Regions from separate parts of the Bacillus sp. 5w2 genome, predicted to be linked through region 3. Evidence: riboswitches for the same ligand, from Rfam matches in the RefSeq annotation. Region 3 holds a riboswitch; each other region holds the start of a gene.

Region 1 (8,413 bases), on a different contig from region 3:
ACGAATTTGCCGGTGATGATCGAACGGTTAATAGTCATATTCGTAATCTAAGAAATAAATTAGGAGCGAAAGCAAAATACATTACAACTGTAGTACGCACCGGATATAAATTTGAGGGGAATGTATGAGAAAAGGGATTGTACTAAAATTATTTACTCTCACAACGGCACTATGTATGTTAATTTTAGCGACGATATTTATTGGACAAACGATATTTTTTAAACAATATTATGCGAATCGAAAAGTGGAAGATATTAAAGTGAATTTAAATTCCTTTGAACAGAATTATTTAAATAATGCCGGAAATGCAGAAGGAATTCAGAAGCTGGAGCAAGACTTTTTAAGAGAAAATAATACGTGGATTACGACATTAGATCAGAACGGGAATTTAAAACATGCAGATGATTTTTATTTTGAGGTAACGATAGATCGTAGGCAACAGAAGAGTTTTGGACATCAAATATTCAAAATTCCCTTATACAATCTCGTCAATATTGAGGAGATTGATAATAAATCATCAGAACAGTTTTTAGGCCAAGAAATTTATTTTTCTGGAATGAAAAAAGAAGATAGTTTTATTCCATTCACTTTCTCGTTATCTAAGCAGACTTTAAGCGGATGGAATAAACCGTTAGAAAAAGCATTTAAGGAGAAAATGAGTAAATTAGATCAGGAGAAAAAGAAAGCAGCGGGTGAACAAGTTGGTAAGGAAAAGAAGCCGGTCGTTCAGGAGCAAGTTGCCCAAGAACCAGCTGCCCAAGAACCAGATGCTATCATAGGAGGGCGTGTTACGAAAGTACAGTTTCCAGATGTAAAAGGCCCCGTAAATCCAATTTATAAAAACACTTTATTTTTGGATAGCATAAAAGAATTTCAAACGGATGTAGTACTAAAAGAGGGTAATCCAATAGAGTATTCAACAAAGACAATGGACTATGAAAAAAATGATATAAAATATAAATTATTAATGCAACCGATAAAAGAAAAAGACGGATCCATAACATATATATATGCGATGGCTTCCTTACAGCCTGTAGATGAGGCTGTACAAATGGTACAAGATTATTACATCTACATCATTGCATTTGTAGTTGTTCTTATTTTTCTCGCTTCGTTCTATTACTCTAAACAAATCGCAAAACCGTTATTAAAAATAAATGATACAACGAAGAAAATAGCGCATTTAGATTTCACAGAACAAATACCGATCACTTCAAAAGATGAAATTGGTGATTTGTCGAAAAATATTAATGTATTATCCAATAAGCTCCATTCGCATATTGGACAGCTAGAACAAGATATTGAAAAGGAAAGAAAGCTAGAAAATACGCGGAAAGAATTTATTTCTGGTGTTTCGCACGAATTAAAAACACCGCTGAGCATTATGAAAAGCTGTATTTCTATTTTAAAAGATGGAGTAGCTGAGCATAAAAAAGAGTACTATTTTCAGGCAATGGAACGAGAAGTAGATAAAATGGATACGTTAATTTTGGATATGCTTGAGTTAGCTAAATTTGAGTCAGGTACATATAAAATGAAAATGGATTCATTTTATATCGATACAGTAATTGAAGATATATGTGAACACCTTTCTGTAAAAATAGAGAAAAAAGAACTTCGTGTTCATAAAAATATAGGTCCATTTGAAGTGATAGCAAATCAAGGCCGGATTGAACAAGTCATCGTGAACTTCATTACGAATGCCATACGTTATACACCAAATAAAGAAGATATTATTATTTCTACAATAGATGAAAAAGATCGTATAAAAGTATGTATTGAAAATAAAGGTACTCACATTGAAGAAGAACAATTAGATAAAATTTGGGATCGTTTTTATCGCGTGGATGCAGCTCGCCAGCGTTCGCAAGGTGGAACAGGTCTTGGGCTTGCCATTTCAAAGAATATTTTAGAACTACACGGTGTTGAATATGGAGTAAAGAATACAGAAGATGGTGTATTATTTTATTTCTACTTATTGAAAAAAGCGTAGATGATGCATGCTACGCTTTTTTAATTTATTTTCATATTATCTTTACCTAATCTTTATTTTTAAGCGATATAATCTGATTAGAAAATGAGGTTATGTAAGGAGTCGATGAACCGTGCATAGCAATTGGCTAAGTATAATGGTATTTATTTTCTTTTGTGCATTTATTGTATTTTTAATTGATATTACGATATGAAAAAAAGAGCGCTCATTAAGCGCTCTTTTTGTTTGAGTTTAGTCGATAAGCATTGATACTCTTGAATAAACGTGGTGAAGTGATAAATAAAAAGATAAGTAAAACGGTACATAGAATATAGGAACCAATCATTGTACTACCATTTACGATTAATGAATATAGCACAGCTGATTGACCTTTCGGTGCATATTGTCCCCAAAAAATAATACCGGCAATGAAGTGACAGAAGTAGCGAGCAAAGCTACCAACAAATGTAGCAACAATAATGTAACCAATAACTTTCTTTCCTTCGTTTTGTTTTGAAGAAGGTTTGTCTTTACGGCTACCTAAATTGGATTGGTCTTCGCTATTTTCATTGGATGTTAAAAGTGCTTTTTGAATTGGACGATAGAATAAACCAGCAAATCCAATGAATGCGAAAGCAACGAAGTATTCAATGAGTACTTGAATTGGTGTGACGATAATGGCATCGCCAACGACAATTTGTAATAATCCCCAAATTAAGCCTCCTAAGAAAGCCATTTTGAAGCCCCAGCGGTATGCGATAATAAAAATAGGAATCATAGCGAATGAGATGGAACCGCCTGTTGGAAGTTTGATTGATAATGGTAAAATGTCGATGACCAAGGCGAAGGCTGCAAGAATGGCAGATTCGATCATCGCTTGTAAATTGGTGTTACGCATGTTGTCTCCCCCTAAATCCAAGTTGTACAAAAAAGAATAGGTATCATAGGAGGATACGAAATACGTAAATAAAAAAGAGGTATGTATTTCGGACGTTTGCACAATCCCTGCGTTAGCATTAACTAACAGGTTCGAAGGGTCGGAACGAAGTGTTCCCTCTCAGCGGCATGGCTCCCCCTGTGATAACGAGATTCTTTATTTGCTATTGTTTATTGTAAGCGAAATGGATGAGAATGGCAAATGAATCAAGTATGACAATAATTGAAATATAATTGTATTGAAATGTTAATAAATATGAAGCGAAAAGATATAGTCCAAATGAAATAGAATATGCTATAATTTTTTTGAAAATAATTATCATTCTCTTCTGAGGGGGAAGGTTATGAGCTTAGTAGATATTAAAATTGGCGAGAAAGTGTTAGTAAAAAGTATTCAGTCTTTAGATCAGTTATTAAAGCGTAGACTAGCTACTTTCGGTCTTGCGGAAGGAAGCGAACTTCGCTTGAAACAGAAAGCGATGTTTAAAGGTCCTTGTACATTGGAGTGTCGTGGACAGTTAATTAGTATTCGTCATTGTGACGCGAAAATGATAAAGGTGGAATTAGCGTGAATAAGGTAGCTTTGCTAGGGAATCCGAATACAGGGAAGACATCATTATTTAATGCACTTACTGGTTCTTATGAATATGTAGGAAACTGGAGTGGTGTAACAGTAGAAAAAAAGGTTGGTAAATTAAAAGATAAGCAAGGAACATTAATTGATTTACCAGGAGTGTATGATTTGAATCCAGTTTCACGTGACGAAGGTGTCGTTACGAATTTTCTACTAACAGACGAATTTCATCATATGTTAAATATTGTGGATTCCTCGCAGTTTGAACGAAATATGCATTTAACGTTGCAATTACTTGAATTTGGAAAACCGGTTTCAATTGGATTAAATATGGTCGATGTGGCAAAGCAACGAGGCATTGTAATTGATGTAAAACGGTTATCAGAACTATTAGGTGTAACAGTCGTTCCTGTCGTTGCAAGAAGCGGAAAAGGCTGTGAAGAACTGCTTACTACTCTTAAAGAAAATGACAAAAATGAGAAAAAACCATTCATTATTTCATATGGTGTACCAATGGATGAAGGAATTGGAGAGGTAATCGCTCTTTTAGAGACAGTGAATTATAAGCATCCGAGATGGTTAGCCCTTCAATTTTTAAGCAATAACGAAGTAGTAGAAAAAGAAATGAAAGCATTACCAATTTATAAGGAACTTGTAGCCATTCGATCTCGCTTAGAAGGAAAACTCGATTGTACGTTAGAGGAGCACATTTACAAAACTCGTGAAGCGTATATTGAAAAGTTAAAAACAAATGTTATGAAGCATGAGAAAGAAGGAAAAATTCCTTTTTCGGAAAAAATCGATAGGTTAATTACACATAAAATTTTAGGACTTCCAATCTTTTTAGCAGTTATGTTTTTTATTTTTCAGGTTACGTTTACGTGGATTGGTACACCTTTATCTGATATGTTAGATGGATTTTTTGGCGGGCAGCTTACGGATTGGGTAACGGCTGGACTCACAAGTATTGGTGCTTCTGACTTTATTCAAGCACTCGTTACAGAAGGTATTATTGCTGGTGTTGGTGCGGTATTAGTATTCGTGCCACAAATCTTTGCACTATTCTTTTTCATTTCATTATTAGAAGACTCAGGATATATGGCGCGAATTGCAGTTGTTATGGATAGAATTATGGAGTTCTTCGGTTTAAACGGAAAAGCATTCATTCCGATGATTATCGGTTTTGGATGTAATGTTCCAGGTATTATGGCAGCGAGAACGATTGAACAAGAAAAAGAAAGATTACTTACAGTGCTTGTAACACCATTTATGTCTTGTTCGGCACGTTTACCTGTATATGCGTTATTTGCGGGAGTATTCTTCCCTCATAGTCAGGCAACTGTTGTGTTCTCTTTATATGTTGCAGGTATTGTTCTAGCGTTATTAGTTACAAAAATTATGTCTCTGACAATTTTAAAAGCGGAGAAGTCTATTTTCGTCATTGAACTACCTCCTTACCGCGTGCCGCAAGCGAAAACGTTATGGCTGAGCACATGGGAGAAGGGGAAAGGATTTGTTCGTAAAGCTGGTACATTCATCTTCGGTGGCTCGGTTGTCATTTGGTTATTAAATTATGCAGGTCCATCAGGATTTGGTGTTGACATGGGAGACAGTTTCTTAGCGATGATTGGTGGATTTATCGCACCACTATTTGCACCGCTTGGCTTTGGAACTTGGCAAGCTGGGGCATCCCTTTTAACAGGATTTTTGGCAAAAGAAGTTGTCGTTTCAACAATGGCGATTATTTATGCGGTTAAAGAAGATGTGCTAGGAAATGTAATGGGAGCACATTATACAGCGTTATCAGCGTATGCATTTATGTTCTTTGTTTTATTATATGTTCCGTGCTTAGCGACAGTAGCTGTTATTAGACGTGAAACGGGATCGGTGAAATGGACAATTTTCTCTGTCGCTTATCCATTAGTTGTTGCTTATGTATTAACGTTCATTATATACCAAGTTGGATCCTTACTCGGATTCTAGAAGGAGATGTATTGTGATGATGGTCAATATTATAATTGGAGCTATCATTTTTGGTTATGCAGCATATACGCTAGTGAATTTTGTAAAGAGAAGTAAAAAAGGAAAATGCGCAGCATGTTCTTTAAATAAGTCATGTCAGTCACAAACTTGTAGTCCGGATATGGAGCAAATTGCTCATAAATAACAAAAAAGCTTTGCGAAATTCGCAAAGCCTTTTTTGTTTCACTTTATAGTAAATACAACTTTTGTATTAGTCTTTACAGTATGAGAAGCTTGTTTGTTGCTTCTGGTATTAGTGTATAAAAAATATTGAAACGTAACTATCGAGTTAGCCTACAGTAACATTACAATAATGTGATTTAGTGAAAGTTTATAAAAATAATTCAATTCTGAAGAGGATTAATGAGAATATATTAGGAATACAATGTTTTATCTGGAATGTCATATTATATTGGCTGTATTTTGGAAATAACATGTAAGGACATATTAGTTTTGTTATAATAAACACATAGGTTGTAAAAATGAATATTCTTTACTGTAAAGGGAGATTTTTCAGTTTTCCAAGTAGTGAATTTGAAATACGAGGTAAGTCATAGGAGGAATTAGAATGTCTGTATTTAAACGATTAAGAGATTTAACAATGTCAAATGTATATTCACTAATTGAAAAAGCGGAAGATCCAGTTAAGATGACGGATCAATATTTACGCGATATGCAAGCGGATGTACAAGAAGCTGAGAAAAGTGTAGCAGCTCAAATCGCGCTTGAGAAGAAATTCAAAATATTATTTGAAGAGCAAGAAGCACTTGTGAAAAAACGTGAAGAGCAAGCTCATATGGCTGTTCAAGCAAGCAATCTTGACCTTGCGCGTCGTGCTCTTGAAGAAAAACAAAACGCAGAACAAAAGATGAATGAGTATAAAGCAAGCTATGAGCAAAACAAAGCTGCTGCTGATAACCTTCGCCTGAAGCTAGAAGAAATGCGTAAGCAATTAACAGAGCTGAAAAATAAACGTGAAACACTTGTAGCACGTGTAAATGCGGCGAAAGCACAAAAGAATATTAATCAGGCGATGTCTGGATTTGATTCAAATTCAGCAAAAGCTGGTTTAAGCCGTATGGAAGAGAAAGCTCTTCAATTAGAGGCTGAAGCAGAAGCAAGCGGTGAAGTGTACAAAAAAGAAAAATCATTAGATGACGAATTCGCAAGCTTAAACAAAAATTCTGCTGTTGACGATGAATTAGCTCGTATTATGAAGCAGTATGAGAAATAATATAGAATAGAGACAAATGAACCGACATGTCTAAATAAATTCATGTCGGTTTTCTATTATCATTTAATAGGAGGTTTTGCAATGACATGGACAAATGTGTTAGCCATGCTTGTATGGACTGGAGCAAGTGCAGTACTTTTATTTGCAATTATGTGGATTGATTCAATTTTTACTAAATACAATGATTTAAAAGAAATAAAGAATGGAAATACAGCTGTAACAACGCGTTTCGTTATGAAATTATTCGCGCAAGGGTACATTTTATCTCAATCTATAACGAAAGCAAATGACTTATGGCAAGCGCTACTTGCATCAGCAGTTTCTTTCGTTATTTTATTAGTGGTAGAAATGTTTATCGAATTTGTGTTAAAGAAAATGTCTGGCTTAGATTTAGAAGAAGGTACGAAAGAAGGCAGTGTCGCCCATGCGATGTTGGCTGGATCATTACATATCGTTGGTGCACTTATTTTAGGTGCTTGTTTATAAAGAGAGAAGGAGGGGTAGATCGTGAGTTTATTTAAACGAATTAAAAATATAATGAAGAGCCCAGAGCCGCCGAAACCAGAGAAAAGTTTGTTAACGTTAGCTCCTGGCGATATGATTGAAGTTTCATTAGTCATGTATGAATTAACTGGGAAAACGAGTATGCATTCTCGTAAAGAAATTGTTTTAACGTTGCAAGACGGGAAAGATATTCGTTATTTAAAAATTGAAGACCGTGAAAATACGTATTACAAATTATATACACCAATTGATGGTCGTTTAGATTCTATTGATGAAGTTCCGACGACAATTGAAATGGATGATACAGAGTACCATATGGAAGAGCAATATAACGGACGTGTTGTTGTGATGGGGAAAACACCATTCTCTGCTTCAGAAGAACAGTACGTATGGGAATTCCAATCAGATAACCGAAAATTATTGCGTATTGAATGGCAAAATGGTCGCACAATGATGTATGAGGGAGAAGCAATTATTCCTGCTGATGTACAAATTATAAGAGCAACGTAAGGGGGCGTAATCATGTCAAACCGATTGTTTACCATGATTAAATCGTTCGTAATCCCTATACTTGCTATCGTTATATTACTTGTTGTTGCTGGATATGCCTTATCAGGTTGTCAAGGCGGGCAGACAAAGTCGATTCAAGACCGTTATCCACTTGAATCTGTCGCAAAGGAAGGTAAACAAGAATCTTACGTGTATAGGGCCGCCAATCGGTCAGTTCCTGAAGTCGCAAAGGAACTTATAGCCGAAAGGAAACCGAAGCAAGCATCTAAAGAAGACGAAAATCAAATGTTCCTCGTTTATTCTGATAAAATGTATAATTTGCAAAAGGATAAAGAGAAACCATCTGATACGTTAATTGAAGTAAGTAATGAAGAATTTGTCCGTCAAAATTACCAACCATCCTTCTTGCAAGGATATATTATGGGAAGTATATTAAACGATATATTCGGTTCAAAAAAATCATCATCCGGTGATTACCGAGGGTATAATGACAGACAAAATCATAAACCAGTTATTCCAGAAAGACCACCTACGAAAGAAGAAAAGAAAACCCCTCCTCCAATTACGAAGGAAGGGAAAGGATCTATCATTAAGCGAGGCGATAATGTAGATTCGAGATCTTCTGTAGGAGATACAGGAAGTATTACGGAAAAAGGAAGTA
Region 2 (8,413 bases), on a different contig from region 3:
TCAGAAGTACCATTAAAACAATTAGAGCAACCACCACAACCGCCACAGCCACCACAACCGCCACAACCAAAACAACCGAAGCAACCAATACAACGGAATCCACCACAACGGAATCCACCACAACGACCGCCACAACCACCGCAACGACCGCCACAACCACCACAGCGACGAGCAGCATCTTCAAAATAGTAATATGGATATTGGTTTTGCTGGTCCCAATACACAATATTTCCAGACCGGTAATCATTAAGGCTTAACGCTTGTAATTCTTGTTGAAACTTATTCATTTTCATGACCTCCGTTTATAAAATACAACCCTATCAATGCTGTCCTATATTTCTGATCGTTAAATCTAAGTAAAAATAGCGCTATAAACTAAGTTCAATACATACACCAACAAAGTATGACTTATCACTAGATGATGCACCTTGTTCATATACCTATTTTTACTATGGGCTCATTTTTATAAATAGAAATTATAAAATGTGAATTCTAGCATCATATCTTCATGCTTACTAATTTCAATTCATTTCTCAATAACCATGATGCCGTATCCTATGTATTCCCGTCTGCCGCTTAGATTTTTCTGTACTGTAAATACCTCTCGTTATAACACTCCCATATACTTACTGAGCGTACCATCTGATATTCCTAACCTTTTATATACTTCACACTAGCAGAATAAAAAATCTCGTCCGTCGTATCATCAAAAAAACTACTAGTTACGGAATTCAATGACGGTGAAGAAATTCCTACAAAAAAAGCCCTGATTAGGGCTTTTCATTCTACTTTTCCAGCAAGCTCTCCATGAAATTGCTAATTAAAAAAATTGAAAAAAGACGCACTTAGATTGATGCGTCTTTTTGTGATACCTCTTTTGTGAAATCATATAAAGCAATTGCGCCTAAAAGAACAAGTATACCTTGAGGAACATCTATCAAAATAGTTTTCCAAATTTCTGGAACTACCCATTTAATATTTGCTGCTGTTTCAAGATATGTTTGAAAATAACTAATCGTAAAATTAATTATCCCTAAAAATACAAACAACGATAGACCAAATCGAATTAATTTCTTATTTGTAAACATGTAACACCTCTCAAAATTCATTGGATATTCCTACTTTTGCTTCTTTTTCATTTATGCATCTATATATTTAATTTTAACACATCAAGAACTCCAAAAGATACAATATGCATATTTACATATTGTATTAACAGCATTCCATAATGATTTAGAAATTCCTGCAAGAAAAAACAACTCCGTTACAGTTAACAGAGCCGATTTCTTTCTTGTTTAACTTCAAACCACCAATCTTTACGTTCAAGGTAGAATTTCATTCCATTACGTTGTGCATCTGAAGTTGGAGCAGTAACGAAGTTTGATTGTAAAATAAAAGTCGCAGAAGTTTATCCAGTTAATGCGTAGAAAATTAAATTAACTAACTTATCGATATGCCATTTTGCTATATCCGCAGCACTATCGACTTTACGCAAATCTGACAAGAAAAAATATATAGATAGGTATTATCCATACCTATCTATAACATTACTTCCATTCTTTATCCGATTACATCTTTTACTTCTGTATTCACTGGCCACTTTTCTAAAGTATAAGCCATTTCCCAAAATGAATATTCATATTGACTGCTAATAATGAAATGCTGTTTCATTCGCTTACGGTCAGACTCTGTTACGTTTTCAGCGATAGTATCTAATCTTGTAATTTGCTCTTCAACTAGCGTACGGAACCAATCAGATCCATAAGCAGAAATCCATTCGTTATAAATTGGTTCTTCTGGCTGACACTCTTTTAAACGCTCACCAATTTCATAATACAACCAATAGCAAGGTAAAATTGCTGCAATGATATCGCCTAAATGTCCTTCATACGCAGCACGATACATATGTGAAGTATAAGCGTATGCAGTTGGAGCAGGGATAAAACTATCTTTTTCTTCTTGAGTTATCCCTAGTTTCTTCGCAAAATTCTCATGTAAAGATAATTCCGCCTCGTATGTATTTTGAGCATGATGTGCCATACGAGCTGTCGTTTCTAATTCCAGTGCTTTTGCAGCTCCTAAAGTTTGTACTCTAGCAAAATGACTCAAATAATATGAATCTTGCAGCACATAATAGCGAAAACTAGCTAAATCTAACGTTCCTTCACCAAGTTGTTTTACAAAAGGGTGATGAAAACTAGCTTCCCAAATTGAATCTACTTCTTGACGTAATGATTGTGAAAATTTCATTTAAATCCCTCCCATAATGTATAAAATTTAAGTATTTACCCACAATTATTAAATCTGTAAAATAAAAAAACTTTCTTTACAGGCGTAAAGAAAGTGAAATTGACAGTATTTATTCATGAAATAGCAATGTCTTTCCCACTTCCCTACGCTGGCATTAACCAGATCAGGTACTAAGAGTCTCAAATTCCCATTTGATCTCAGCCTATAATAGGCCCCCCTAGTGGATAAATATTTAATTTTCGTATTGTATTCATCATAACATACTTCATGTTACTGTCAAAAGTATTCATGATACTGCTACTTAAAACCCTTCTTCTTCCCTTACTCTTAATGAAGTTTCAATAATCATATCTAATAGTTTGCTATAATTAATTCCCGCTGCATCTGCACTTTTTGGTAATAGACTTGCTTGTGTCATCCCTGGTAATGTATTAACCTCCATTACATATGGAATACCGTCTTTCACCATCATATCAACCCTTGCATAAACACTACATTTTAATGCTTTATAGCAAGCCAGTGACGCTTCGTTTACACGTTCTTTCAATTCAGCTGGAAGTTCAATAACTTCTTCAATAGTACCAGCATCATCATATTTCGCATTGTAATCAAAGAACTCCGCCGCATGTCGAATTGAAATGATGGGTAACTGTTTTCCATCAAAAATGGAACATGTAATCTCGTCACCTTTTATATACTTCTCTATTACTACTTCAGAATCCCATTCGAACACAGTTTCCAGCATTGAAATTAATTCGTCTTTATCATATACAATCTTTACCCCGACACTCGAGCCACCAGAGTTTGGTTTTACCACTAACGGAAATCCTAACTTATCTAATTCATCAAGATTTAGATCCTCCATTTTTGTAAGTTCAATCCAATCTGGTGTTTCTATTCCTTCATAACGTAAAATCTTTTTCGAAATGTTTTTGTCCATACATATACCGCTAGATAACATATTGCTCCCGCTATAAGGAATACCTAAACTTTCAAGCGTTCCTTGAACAGTCCCATCTTCTCCGTATTTTCCGTGTAATGCAAGCAGCGCAAAATCAATGTCTTTCGCTTTTTCGATTAAATCCATTTTTTCGTTTAACGTAATTGGAACAATGTCATACTTACTTTTATCTAAATGTGCAATCATTTCATTTCCAGTCATAATTGATACTTGTTTTTCAGAGGATACTCCTCCCATAATAACGCCAATTCTCATTTCCTCAACTCCAAATTTCATTTTTTATTGTATCACCGATTATTTTGATTCCCCGAACAATTTCTTCTTCTTTCAAACGTGAAAATCCTAATCGAAAAGTGTTCGTTCCTTCTCCATTAGAATAAAAAACATCTCCAGGAGAAAATGTAACCCCCTGCTCATAACACTTTTGCAAAAGAGTACGGGCATGAATTTTTTCTTCTAACTCTATAAATAAATGAAGTCCACCATCACCGGTCATTCTTTGAAACGGAATGTACTCGTTACACGCCCTAACAGCTAACTCATATTTTTTCTTATAAACAGATCTTGCCTTTTTTAAATATTTTTCAAAATATCCTTCATGTAAATATTGAAACAGAACAGCTTGATCTAAAGTAGATGTGTGAATTGTTCTTGCTCTTTTTACACTCTCTAAATAATGAATCAGTTCTTTATCTGCAATGATCCAGCCTACACGTAAACCAGGGAAAAGTACCTTTGAAAAGCTACTAATATAAATCACATTATTACCAGCGCCAGCAAAAGTTAATAATGGTGCTAAATGTGATCCTGAATAACGTAGCTCTTCATTAAATCCATCTTCTATAATAGGAATCTTATATTTTGAAAATAATCTCATCAGTTCCGTTCTTTTCTCCGAACTCGTAACAATGCCGGTTGGATTATGATAGGAAGGAATTAAATACGCAAAATCAAACTCTTTTTCACGCAAGCTTTTTTCAACTTCGTTCGTATCAATGCCATCTTCATTCATATTAATTCCATGCACTTCAAGTCCATGTAAACGGAAAAGCTTTAGTGCAGCATGATGAGTCGGATTCTCACAAATAACCCGCCCTGACTTCTTCGATAACGAGGATAGTACAATGTCTAATCCTTCTGTAAATCCATTTGTAATTAAAATATCTTTATTTGAAATATCTACACCTTTCATTTCCATATAATGAAGTAGATAATTCATTAGCGGTCTATACCCTTTTGCGTAACCGTAGTTTAATACGACATCACCTTCAATGGACATACGAGTAAGAAAAGCTCTTTTGAAATTTTCCACATCAAATAGCTTTTCATCTGGAGCGATGCTGTTAAAAACAATCATTCCTTTTTCCCAGCGAACACCATGTTTCATTAAATCTAATTCATCCGCTAATAAGGTAACTGTATTAAGTTTATTTTTCCAATCTATTTCAACAGACGAAGTGTTTGAAATATCAACCTTCGCAACAAAATTCCCTTTTCCTTTAACTGCATAAATGAGTCCTTCTTGCTCTAAATCTGCATAGGCAGCGAGTACAGTATTTCTGCTCACACTTAATAATTCACTTAGTTCCCTCGTTGAAGGTATTTTTTGTTCCCCGAGCAAGTGCCCTTTCATAATCATCTTTTTTAAATAATCTTTCAATTGAATATAAACGGGACGATCTTTGACAACTTTAAAATCTTTAAACAAATCCTTACCCCCTGCAATTATTTTTGCATATTAATTTCATTCTCAAAAGGTCCACTACATATGTATTTTTTATTAAGGGCGGTACGGTTTTATAAAGTGAAACTTTAATCAATGGTGATTCGTCCCGACCATTGATTATTACCCTTCACCAATTGATAATTTTACTACCCGTTAATACGTGACAAATCTTTACGATATAAGTTAATTATATCTTTTAAAGCTGCTGCTGCGGCTCCGCGTGGATTAGAAGCACCACCAATTGTAGTAACTTGTCCCATCGTATCTGTAAAGAACGTAATCCCTTTTTCTGTCCCATTTACATTTGCTAGCGGATGATCTTTATCTATTTCGTGTGGTTCCACATGAAGAGCCACTTTACCATCCTTATCCTTATATGCTGAAGCTATTAATTTAATATATTTATTATGTTCTTTAGCTTTTCGAATTTGTTGTTTTGTAACCTGTTCGATTCCTTTTATATGTATATCGGCAAGTGTATTCTCTGTTCCCATTAAACTGTTTGTCAAAAGTATCAATTTACACGCACTATCAGAACCACTTACATCTAATATTGCGTTCGTTTCAGCAATTCCTTTACTTTGTGCTTCTTTCAGTGCTTCTTCAAACGTAATATCCTCCTCATTCATTTTCCAAAGAATATAATTTGTAGTCCCGTTTAATATTCCTTCTATTTTTTCAATATGGCAACCAGCTAAACTAAATTGACCAATATCAAGCGTCGGTAATGCGGCCGCAGTTGCACCACTATATCGAATTCGTACATTTGCGATTTTTGCCGCTTCATTTATTTCTCTCCAGTTTGTAACGAGTGCGCCTTTTGAAATTGCTACTATATCCATTTGTTTCTCAATCGCTTGTTTTATATATTGTTTCCCTGGATTTCCATCTTTAAGATTTGTAATGGTTGATTCTACTAGTACAGTACCACTTATGTTATCTGTCGCTCGTTCCTCCGGATAATGTTCAATATATTCTTCAATTGCAGCGCTACCGCCACCATACTTTAATAAATGATGAATAGACAAACCTTCCTCATTATGTATTGCAATATTTCTACCTAATACGCCGCTTACAACTAACTCTATTCCATATGCTTCATATATATATGAATATTTTTCATTTAATAATTTTATAAACTCTCTTCCTACTGTTCCATATCCTGATAATACAACTTTAATTTTCATAATATCCCCCCATTTTTTCTACCATATCCCTCTTTCAATATAATATAAAGCGCCCTCGAATTCCATCGAGAGCGCTTTATTATTACCTATTTTGGTAAACGTGATAGCTTTTCTGCAATTGTTCTATAAAACTCTTGAATACTAGAAAAACCTAACGTGTCTGAAACACTAAGTCCTACCATATCGAGATGATCCCAATTTGTTTTCGTTTCGATATGATTCCATTTTCCAATCTGTAAAGGCTCATTACTATTTACAGTAGCATTAGATGATGGTGCAATCATAGAATTTGTATTTACTACACCATCATTTTGCCACCAAGAAGTATCAATTAATGGACGATTTTCTTCATATCTTGCATAGGACCCTAAGAAAAATGCATTCCCCATTAACACTTTATTCATTGTTATATGAGGCAAATGTAAACCTGTTATAGGCGCCGCTTGTGATGCATGTCCACTATAAGATAAGTAGTACACATCTGATTGCGTCTTTACCCAATTATTGAGCTCCTTTGCACCATCTGTACTTAAATCCCATTGACTTATATCCTTTGTATTTTTCCAAAGTGAACTATTTAGGATGCGATCAGTATATTGGAAAAAAGACTCTCCAGTATTCTTCTTTATACCCCATTGATCCAATTTAAAATCATATAACGATAAATTATTGTTTCCTCCAAAACTTGCAGCTGTAATGAGTAAATCTTTGACGAACGGCAGTAGAAGACTACCATCCGCAAGTGTTGTCCCATTGTGAGGAGTTGCTAATGTTGTAACACTATGAACATATGATTTCTCGCCTTCAAATAGTGGTGATATATTCGTGTTCGGATGATTGTTTACATAATTTTTTTCTTCAAAACTGCCTTCTTTTAATAGCTGTACTAATGTTCTAATCGTTTGTCCACCCATGCTATGCCCAACTAAATGAACTTTATTTGTTTCACTCCAATTTGGTGCAAAACCACTATAAGTTCTGCCAAAACGATTATGTCCATGTTTCTCAGCATGTGCGACACCATAGTCTACTGTACCACCGTTTATTTGCGCATATAATTCACATGCACGATCCCAGTTACTAGAAACAGGTCCAACTGCAGCAGTATGTACTGTATAACCATTTCTTTTTAAATCTTCTTGTATATCATGAACACCACCCCAATATTTAACCCCTAACATTTCCTCTCTACCCCACCCAGCAAATCCATTCACTAATATGATAGGATAATTATTTTGTTGTCTCTTTTCAGCGTGAGTTGTTTTTGCTGCGAATAAAAGCACAGTCCCTATTGCGAATAAACATATTTTTAAAAATAATTTCCCCATGCTTCCTCCCCCTAATAAAACGTTTACATTTTTCTGTAAAAAAGATATACATATTTAGTTTATAACTTAAACATAATGTAAAGTATTTTATATACATTGTATATATAGAAAGCATACACAAATGTTGATAAATATTAATTCAAGTAAACATTTACTTTTTACAATATAACTTGTAAATCCGATTATTTGAATTTATAATTAGATTTAGTTTCTTCATGTTAAATGGATTTAAAAATCATAAGAAAACTAATTTCATTACTTAAGAAGGAGGAAAAGTCATGCAAATCGAATTAAATATTCATACATTATCTCAACCTACTAAAATAACTCCATCTAATCTTGAGCGTAATACTATCCCTTCTACTAAACTTGAAGTTAAAAAATTAAATGATCCTATCAAATTTGATATTCGTTCATCTGAAAAAGAAATGAAACAACCTGAGCATAAATTTAACGAATTAGATTTATGGAAGACGTTAAAGGATAAAGGTGTTCCTTTATGGATCATCCTTGAAATGCTACAAAAAGTCCGTAAAGAAAAAGAAGCTCAAAATAATTCAGTTCAACATTCAAATGCGATTGAAGAAACGCATGAGACTCGATTAAATGAAGTAATGTAATATATGTTATATGAATGGCCTATACACTAAAAAGAGTTCGAGGTTGATAAAGTTTCTATCAGCCTCGAACTCTTTTTTAAGGTTTTTCTTCAATCGTTACAAACTGAAAAGATAGTTCTTCTTCCAAACCTTTAATTAGCTTTTTTACTTTGACATTTTCATTAACCAAGGTATTATCTGTCGACATTTTAGGCTTTTCGTCACCTAGTGATTGTTTCAAATGAAGAAGGTGCATTTTCGTTTCATTTGCCTTTATTTCTTTATACACACTATTTTTTGATACCATTACATACCATTGCGTTGGATATTTACGAGTGTTACCTATCCAAGCGTCACTATCG
Region 3 (8,413 bases):
CAAGCACAAACCCAAAGTTTTAAAGGGTTTGTGCTTTTTTAATCAAACGTTTGTTTAAATATTTTTAACTGTCCATTCTGCCATTATGTTCTTTAATATTTGTGTGAAGTCCGCTGGGAAAAGATGACCCAAACCTTCTCTCACAATTAATTTACAGTTCACATTATATTTCTCGAACATCGACATTAATTGAAGCGTGTTTTCGTAAAACGGATCTTTATCTCCCGTAACAATATATCCTTCTACATTCGTTATATCATTTGATACGACTATACTTTCAATTGCCTCAACATCTCGAATAGCGGGTATAGCTGCAATAAATTTTTGAGTCTCTAACATATTCTTTAACGCTAACTCTATCGCTATATTCCCCCCTTGAGAAGCTCCCGCAAGGATGGTGTCTTCCAAGTCATATTTACCCATAAAATCATTAAAACTTTTCATAATATCTTTTATAGCTATATCATGATTATCCCAGCTATAAGAATTCATTCCATGTACTTGTGAGGATTGAGAAAAACCTAACATATACTCACGTAATATTTCTTCTCCATACCAATACGGTGCAAAATCATTTATGTTTGATCCTCTCCAATGTAAAGAAAATAGTCCTGTCTTCGCCTCTTCATTTCCATAAGTAAATAATTTCGGGTCGGCTGTTAGCTGCTGTTTCTTAAAGATTTCTTCACACTTTTTCACTATCATTTTAAAAGCTTCATTCTCTCGTAATTCCTTTAAATCTTCATCCTGCATAAGTGTATGTGGATTCCACCAAATCCCCTTTTCTAAAGCTTCATTTAAACTAACAATTGCTTCTTCATACTTCCCTTCTATCGAAAGTACACACGCTTCCCAAAAGCTAGTTTTATCCATCCTTTCAGGGAACTCTCTTTTCGCTTTATCTATGTATCTATAAATAACATCAAAGTCTCCTTGTTCGAATAAACGAAATAATTCATTTTGCAACTCTACAAACTGTTTACGTTTCAAACAATCATCTCCCTTTTTCTAAATATCAATATCAGAAAAAAATAAAAAGCTATGTAGCCTTTTAATACTACATAGCCTTCTTCTACAAACTGTTACTTACTTCCTCTACTAGCTTCTTCGTACTTTCATACGCAGATTCTGCTAAACTAATCGCGGAAATAACGGAAACACCGTCCGCACCTGCTTCTATAACTGAAGCTGTATTTTCAATTGTAATACCACCAATTCCGACGATCGGTATTGTAATTCCTTGCTCTCTAAAATGAGCTAAACATTTCGTTCCTTGCACAGCTTTCGTATCTTTTTTCGTACTCGTTGGGAAAATAGGGCCAACACCTAAATAATCAGCTCCGTTTTCAATTGCCCAACGTGCTTCTTCAATTGTATGTGTAGATACACCAACAATTTTATCCCCCATTTTTTCACGAACAGAAGTAATTCCTTCATCATCTTGTCCAACATGCACGCCATCTGCATCTAACTCGAGAGCTAGTTCCACATCATCATTTACGATGAATGGTACACCGTACTCCTTACAAATTGCTTGTAGTTCTTTTGCGAAACAAATGCGTTTCTCTCCCGTTAAAGCGCCTTCCCCCTTTTCACGAAATTGAAAAATTGTTATACCGCCTTCAAGTGCATCTCTCAATACTCGTAGTGGCTCCTTCGTACAATTGTTACTTCCCATAATAAAATATACTGATAATAACCTAGACATTTCAGCCTTTGTAATCCGCGACATCTAGTTCCCCTCCTTACTATATAATCTCAATCTTCCCATACTTCTCAATATCACCTGAAGTGGTATTCGCTAACTGATTTAAAAATTCAATTTGGAAACTACCCGGTCCCTTTTCCACTGTCTTGGCAGCTGCTAGTTCCGCAGCTACACCATAAAATGTTAATGCGGCTACCGCTGCCTTTACATAATCCTTTTCTATCGCTACAAATGCTCCTATTACAGAAGTTAGTAAACAACCAGTACCTGTAACTTTCGTTAAAATAGGGTGACCATTTTGAATAAGAATAGTTCGCTCTCCATCTGTAACAACATCTTCTTTTCCAGTAATTACCGCAACTGTATTCAATTCGTCTGCTGCCTGCTTTGCAATACTTACGACATTACCATTTCCAGCACCAGCGTCTACTCCTTTAATTTCCCATCTCTCATTAATAACATTCGCTATTTCAGCTGCATTTCCGCGAATAATCGCTAACTCGATTTCAGCTGGAATATGTCTCGCAACTTCTGTTCGATACGATGTTGCTCCTGCACCAACTGGATCAAACAGTACTGGTACATTGTTCACATTTGCTGATTTACCTGCAAGTAACATTGCTTCTACTTCTTCAGGGCGAAGTGTCCCCATATTTAATACTAACGCTCCAGCAATGCTAGCCATTTCTGCTACTTCTTCTTTTGCATACGCCATTACAGGCGATGCCCCTAACGCTAACAAACCGTTAGCTGTAAAATTTGTTACAACGACATTTGTAATATTATGAACGAGCGGATTAGATTCTCTCACCAAATCCACTACTTTACTAATTTCTTTTATATTCATCATTCTCATCCCCTAACTATAGTGATGGGAGATACACAAAAAGACACTTTGCGCGTACGCAAAGTGCCTGAACATGTGCTTTTACACTCTCCCTACGCTGGCATTATCCAACAGGTTCAAATGGTCAATGACGGATTAGTCATACTCTCAGTTTGCATCCACAAACTCCCATGTGTTTAGTATTCTTCTACTTCAAAGTCTACTCTTATTCTAGTAAAATAACAAGTTCTTTACTTTTCTATTTAATATAGAAGCAACTAATAAAACAATACGTATAATAAATAAGTATCTATTTCTCATAGTCTCATCATGGTGCATATTATGTTCTGTCGCCATCATTCACTTTCAAACAGATGTTATCCCACTAAAAAACGTTCAAATCTGGAGCGAAACTGAATCTCAAGAAGATGTATGCTATAGTTAACGTATGGAAATTTGAAAGGATGTTTTAAATATGTCAAAAAGCGTTGTAATCGCTGAAAAGCCTTCCGTTGCACGTGATATTGCTCGCGTACTGAAGTGCGATAAAAAAGGAAACGGCTACCTTGAAGGTAGTAAATATATTGTAACTTGGGCTTTAGGTCATCTCGTTACATTAGCAGATCCAGAAAGCTATGATGTGAAATATAAAAAGTGGAATTTAGAAGATTTACCGATGCTACCAGAGCGTTTGAAATTAACGGTGATTAAACAAACAGGGAAACAATTTAATGCTGTAAAAAGTCAGCTTCTTAGAAAAGATGTAACTGAAATTATTGTAGCAACAGATGCTGGACGTGAAGGAGAGTTAGTCGCTCGCTGGATTATTGATAAGGTTCGAGTTAACAAACCAATCAAACGTCTATGGATTTCATCCGTTACTGATAAAGCAATTAAAGATGGCTTCGCTAATTTAAAACCAGGTAAAGCATATGACAATTTATACGCTTCTGCAGTTGCACGTTCAGAAGCTGACTGGTATATCGGTCTTAACGCGACTCGAGCTTTAACGACTCGCTTTAATGCCCAGCTGAATTGCGGCCGTGTTCAAACACCTACTGTCGCTATGATCGCTAATCGTGAAGATGAAATAAAGAACTTCAAAGCTCAAACTTACTACGGCATCGAAGCTCAAACAACGAATCAGTTAAAACTAACTTGGCAAGATGCAAACGGCAATAGTCGCAGTTTTAATAAAGAAAAAATCGATGGTATTGTAAAAGGTTTAGATAAACATAATGCTACTGTTGTAGAAATTGATAAAAAACAGAAGAAGTCATTCTCTCCTGGTCTTTACGATCTAACTGAATTGCAACGTGATGCAAATAAAAAGTTCGGTTATTCTGCGAAAGAAACATTAAACATTATGCAGAAATTGTATGAGCAACATAAAGTGCTAACGTACCCTCGTACAGATTCACGCTATATTTCATCTGATATCGTTGGAACACTCCCAGAACGTCTAAAAGCATGTGGCGTTGGAGAGTACCGTCCTTTAGCACATAAAGTATTACAAAAGCCTATCAAGTCTAATAAGTCATTTGTTGATGATAGTAAAGTAAGTGATCATCACGCAATTATTCCAACAGAAGGATACGTTAACTTCTCGGCCTTCACAGATAAAGAACGTAAAATTTATGATTTAGTTGTAAAACGTTTCTTAGCCGTTTTATTCCCAGCATTCGAATACGAACAACTAACGCTACGCACAAAAGTTGGTAATGAAACGTTCATCGCACGCGGAAAAACTATTCTACATGCCGGCTGGAAGGAAGTATATGAAAATCGCTTTGAAGATGATGATGTAACCGATGACGTAAAAGAGCAACTTCTACCTCACATTGAAAAAGGCGATACATTAACTGTGAAGTTAATTATGCAAACATCAGGTCAAACAAAAGCACCTGCACGTTTTAACGAGGCGACTTTACTTTCAGCAATGGAGAATCCTACAAAATATATGGATACGCAAAATAAACAACTTGCTGATACGTTAAAATCAACTGGTGGATTAGGTACTGTAGCGACACGAGCTGATATTATCGACAAGCTATTCAATTCATTCTTACTTGAAAAACGTGGTAAAGATATTCACATTACTTCAAAAGGTCGTCAGTTACTCGATTTAGTGCCAGAAGAGTTAAAATCACCTACGCTAACTGGTGATTGGGAACAAAAGCTCGAAGCAATTGCGAAGGGTAAACTGAAAAAAGAAGTATTCATTTCAGAAATGAAGAACTATACGAAAGAAATTGTTTCTGAAATTAAATCGAGTGATAAAAAATATAAACATGACAACATTTCAACGAAGTCTTGTCCAGACTGTGGTAAACCAATGCTGGAGGTAAACGGCAAAAAAGGAAAAATGCTCGTTTGCCAAGACCGTGAATGTGGTCATCGTAAAAATGTATCTCGTACAACAAACGCTCGTTGCCCACAATGTAAGAAGAAGTTAGAATTACGTGGTGAAGGCGCTGGCCAAATTTTCGCATGTAAATGTGGCTATCGCGAGAAATTATCGACATTCCAGGAGAGACGTAAAAAAGAATCTGGAAGCAAGGCTGATAAGCGCGACGTTCAAAAATATATGAAACAACAGAATAAAGAAGAAGAACCATTAAACAACCCGTTCGCAGAAGCATTAAAGAAATTAAAATTTGATTAAACAAAAAGGTTCCTACCTCTATCGGTAGGAACCTTTTTTTATTAATGAATAATTTTACTTCCTTTTGCGTTCTCAACAAACTTTTCACTCGATTTGTTAATTGGTGTTTTCAATAATAACGCAGCGATAACGATGACTACTACGAACACACTTAATACAAGTAAATCTCTAATAACTATATCCCAAAGCATGCCACCTACTGTTTCACGAATTGCACTAATTGCATATGTGAATGGTAAGAACGGATAAATTGCTTGGAAGAATGGTGGTGTCATTTGAATTGGGAACGTACCACCCGATCCTGCTACTTGAAGCACAAGTAAAATGATTGCCATCGATTTCCCAACGTTTCCGAAAATAGAAACGAGCGAGTACACGATACAAACAAATACTCCGCCAATAAATAAACTAAATAACACAAACCAGAATTTATCGACTACGTACGTACCGAGTAAGAATATATCCCCCATCGATACGATAAATGCCTGCGAAAGACCTATCGTTAAGAATGTTAATAAACGTCCAAAGTATATTTCATGGCTCTTATAATTCGCGCCCTCTTCATGTACTTCTACCGTTAATAACGAAACCATTAATAGTGCGCCTACCCATAATGCAAGCACTGTGTAGAATGGTGACATCGCTGAACCGTAGTTCGGCATTGCAAATAACTTATTCTCTTTTAAATTTACTGGATTCGCGAAGTAATCACTTTGCTTTTCAACATCATTTTTCAATAAGCGTATGATGTCTTTTATATCCTCTTCTGATTCAAAATCACGAATTTTATTTGCTAAGTCTTTAATCTTTTTCTCAGTCTCCGGCATGTCAGCTTTAATGTCTGCTAATTTCTTTCTACCGTCTACTAAGCCTTTTGATGAATCTTCTAGTAGCTTTTTAACATCTGGAAGCTTTTTGTCTGCATCATTTAAAATTTGAGTTGTATTTTTCGACATCTCTTTTGTACGAGCAATTGCTGTATTGAAATTAGGTACAATTTCTGAATCATACGTCGATAATACATCTGTTAATTGAGCTGACCCGCCCTTCGCAGCGTTGTTAATACTTTCAATTACATCTTTTGTAGGTTTCTGTCCATTGTTAAGAAGTGTAATTCCCTTATTCGTTGCATCTACACCTTTTTGCAGACTACTTTTTGCTTTATTTAATTTTGCAATTCCATTATTAAGGTTTTTATCACTACTTACATCTGCTAAAACCTTATTTGTACTTTCTAGAACTGGAATCATATCATCGATTAAACCAATTCCAGCTTGGAATTGACCATTTAAACTTTTTAAGGCTTCCTTCGAACCTTCTAAACCATTAACACCTCTATTTTGTACATCCTCTAATGCTTTTTGGACACTAGATTTAGTACTTTCAAGACTATTCTTTGCTTTCTCATAATCCGCTTTTGCATTATCATATATTTCATTTGCATCTGCTTTAGCTTGATCTACTGTGCTAACTGCTTTTTTATAATCTGCTACAAATGTTTCATTGTAATCTTTTTCCGCTTGATCAATTAATGAGTTTGCTGCATCTAACTTTTGATTTGCTACATCTGTTACATCTTTCTTTACTTCTTGTCCTGTACCGATAACACTTACAATATCTTTAATGCCGTTATTTGCATTTTCCATACTACCTTTAAGCTTAGTTAAGCGATCCACTCGCCCTTGGAAGAAGCTTTTTCCAAAATCAGTCGTGGCTGAGTTTTGAAGTTCAGTAAATATATTAATAAGATATGAAATATTTTCTGTACGAGCTTGCAGTTGATCTGATACTGCATTTAAATCTTTCTTTGCTTGCTCTGGATCAAACTGACCATTTTGCAATCCATTTACAACACTTTTCCCATAAGCTGTTCCTGCACGTGATGAGCTTAAAACATTATTTACTGTTTGATTAATATTTTGTGCTATCCCCTTATAACCATCACTATTCAACTTAGAAAGGTCTGGTCTTGCAGGGAATTCAGGCAGGCCATTCATTCCAGAGAAATCAGGGATGTTTAGATCAACACCTGGATTCATTAAAAAGTCGGTAAATGCAGCTGCACTATCCATAACACCTTGTGCTACTACTAAATCATTTCTTATCTTCCCTGGAGCATTTTTTAATGTTTGATCTTGTCTTGCAAAGAACTTATCTAAATTCGCCAACGCTTCCTGTCCATCATTTATGACACTCTCTACAACAGGTAAATCTTTCTGCGCCACTTTCACAATATCCTCTGCTCGAGTCGCATCATCTAACGCCTTATCCATCAATGTATTCATTTCTGGGAACTGCGCTTCTAACTTAAATACAAGGTCTTTTACTTTCTCGATACTCGGTAAGTTAGTTTCTAAATCGATTCCAAGATCGTTGAAGATTTCAAAAATCTCGCCGTTTGCTGTTTTAACAAAGTTTTTACTAATCTCTTCTGTCAGCCCCGATGCACCTTTAGCTGTAATCTTCGGCGCAATGGCATTGACCTTTTCATTTACGTAATAATCAATTTCTGGTTTCTGTGGATTTTCATTCAAGACTGTTGCAATCTTTTCAGAGAAATCCTTTGGAATAGTAATACTTGCAGAATAATCTCCACGCTCTACCCCATAAATCGCTTGCTTTTCATCAACAAACTTCCACCCAAAATTTTTGTCCTTCTTAAGTGAATCTACAATTTCTTTCCCGATGTTAATATCTTTCCCTCTTAAATTTGATCCAACATCTTGGTTAGAAACTGCAATCTGGATTCCTTTCGTATTTCCATAAGGATCCCAAGAAGCTTTAATGTTAAACCATGCATATAACGATGGTAAAATCATTAATCCTAAAACAATAACAATTGCAGCCCAATGTTTAGCTACATTCCGTAAATCTGTCTTATAAATACGCCAAATTTGTTTCATAGAAGTTATCACCTAATTATATATTTTTCCTTCTTTAGAAAATGATACATGCATTTTGCAATTATATCACTTTCTACATCGTGGATTAAACGAAAACACACTATTTTTCCCATTAAATATTTCACTTACTTCATTATATAACGAAGTAAAAAAAGTATGCATACAAAATGACCAAATTAGTTTTACATTCAATAATAACAAATATATAGGAAATGTCATAAAAAATACAAGTATTTTCTCTTGGAAATACTTGTATTCCTCAAAAAAATCCTCACAGCTTTTCATCATCTGTGAGGATTTCTTCTATTATA

What was found. Region 3 has a riboswitch for thiamine pyrophosphate ahead of thiM (hydroxyethylthiazole kinase). Riboswitches for the same ligand answer to the same signal wherever they lie in the genome.
Region 1: it holds a riboswitch for thiamine pyrophosphate, as region 3 does, so the genes downstream of both, thiT (energy-coupled thiamine transporter ThiT) here and thiM (hydroxyethylthiazole kinase) in region 3, are expected to answer to the same signal.
Region 2: it holds a riboswitch for thiamine pyrophosphate, as region 3 does, so the genes downstream of both, tenA (thiaminase II) here and thiM (hydroxyethylthiazole kinase) in region 3, are expected to answer to the same signal.

What each region holds. Positions count from the first base shown of each region.
Region 1 is NZ_JBTIWT010000017.1:74,073-82,485, forward strand. It holds gene ACXY7N_RS23245 (response regulator transcription factor) at 1-128, shown strand, start outside; gene ACXY7N_RS23250 (sensor histidine kinase) at 125-1,993, shown strand; gene thiT (energy-coupled thiamine transporter ThiT) at 2,202-2,870, opposite strand; TPP riboswitch at 2,957-3,058, opposite strand; gene ACXY7N_RS23260 (FeoA family protein) at 3,253-3,480, shown strand; gene feoB (ferrous iron transport protein B) at 3,477-5,465, shown strand; gene ACXY7N_RS23270 (FeoB-associated Cys-rich membrane protein) at 5,482-5,649, shown strand; gene ACXY7N_RS23275 (PspA/IM30 family protein) at 6,073-6,738, shown strand; gene ACXY7N_RS23280 (DUF350 domain-containing protein) at 6,820-7,224, shown strand; gene ACXY7N_RS23285 (DUF4178 domain-containing protein) at 7,246-7,752, shown strand; gene ACXY7N_RS23290 (DUF4247 domain-containing protein) at 7,765-8,413, shown strand, end outside.
Region 2 is NZ_JBTIWT010000016.1:48,458-56,870, reverse strand. It holds gene ACXY7N_RS22370 (heterocycloanthracin/sonorensin family bacteriocin) at 1-287, opposite strand, end outside; partial or broken gene ACXY7N_RS22365 (hypothetical protein) at 530-735, opposite strand; gene ACXY7N_RS22360 (DUF3937 family protein) at 846-1,109, opposite strand; partial or broken gene ACXY7N_RS22355 (N-acetylmuramoyl-L-alanine amidase C-terminal domain-containing protein) at 1,271-1,405, opposite strand; gene tenA (thiaminase II) at 1,561-2,250, opposite strand; TPP riboswitch at 2,374-2,479, opposite strand; gene ddlB (D-alanine--D-alanine ligase) at 2,552-3,466, opposite strand; gene pdxR (MocR-like pyridoxine biosynthesis transcription factor PdxR) at 3,471-4,919, opposite strand; gene ACXY7N_RS22335 (homoserine dehydrogenase) at 5,084-6,124, opposite strand; gene ACXY7N_RS22330 (esterase/lipase family protein) at 6,211-7,452, opposite strand; gene ACXY7N_RS22325 (DUF3914 domain-containing protein) at 7,731-8,072, shown strand; gene ACXY7N_RS22320 (lipoprotein BA_5634 family protein) at 8,149-8,413, opposite strand, start outside.
Region 3 is NZ_JBTIWT010000007.1:102,413-110,825, forward strand. It holds gene ACXY7N_RS14615 (alpha/beta hydrolase) at 55-990, opposite strand; gene thiE (thiamine phosphate synthase) at 1,073-1,732, opposite strand; gene thiM (hydroxyethylthiazole kinase) at 1,749-2,555, opposite strand; TPP riboswitch at 2,628-2,737, opposite strand; gene topB (DNA topoisomerase III) at 3,010-5,199, shown strand; gene ACXY7N_RS14635 (YhgE/Pip domain-containing protein) at 5,241-8,102, opposite strand; gene ACXY7N_RS14640 (endonuclease/exonuclease/phosphatase family protein) at 8,409-8,413, opposite strand, start outside.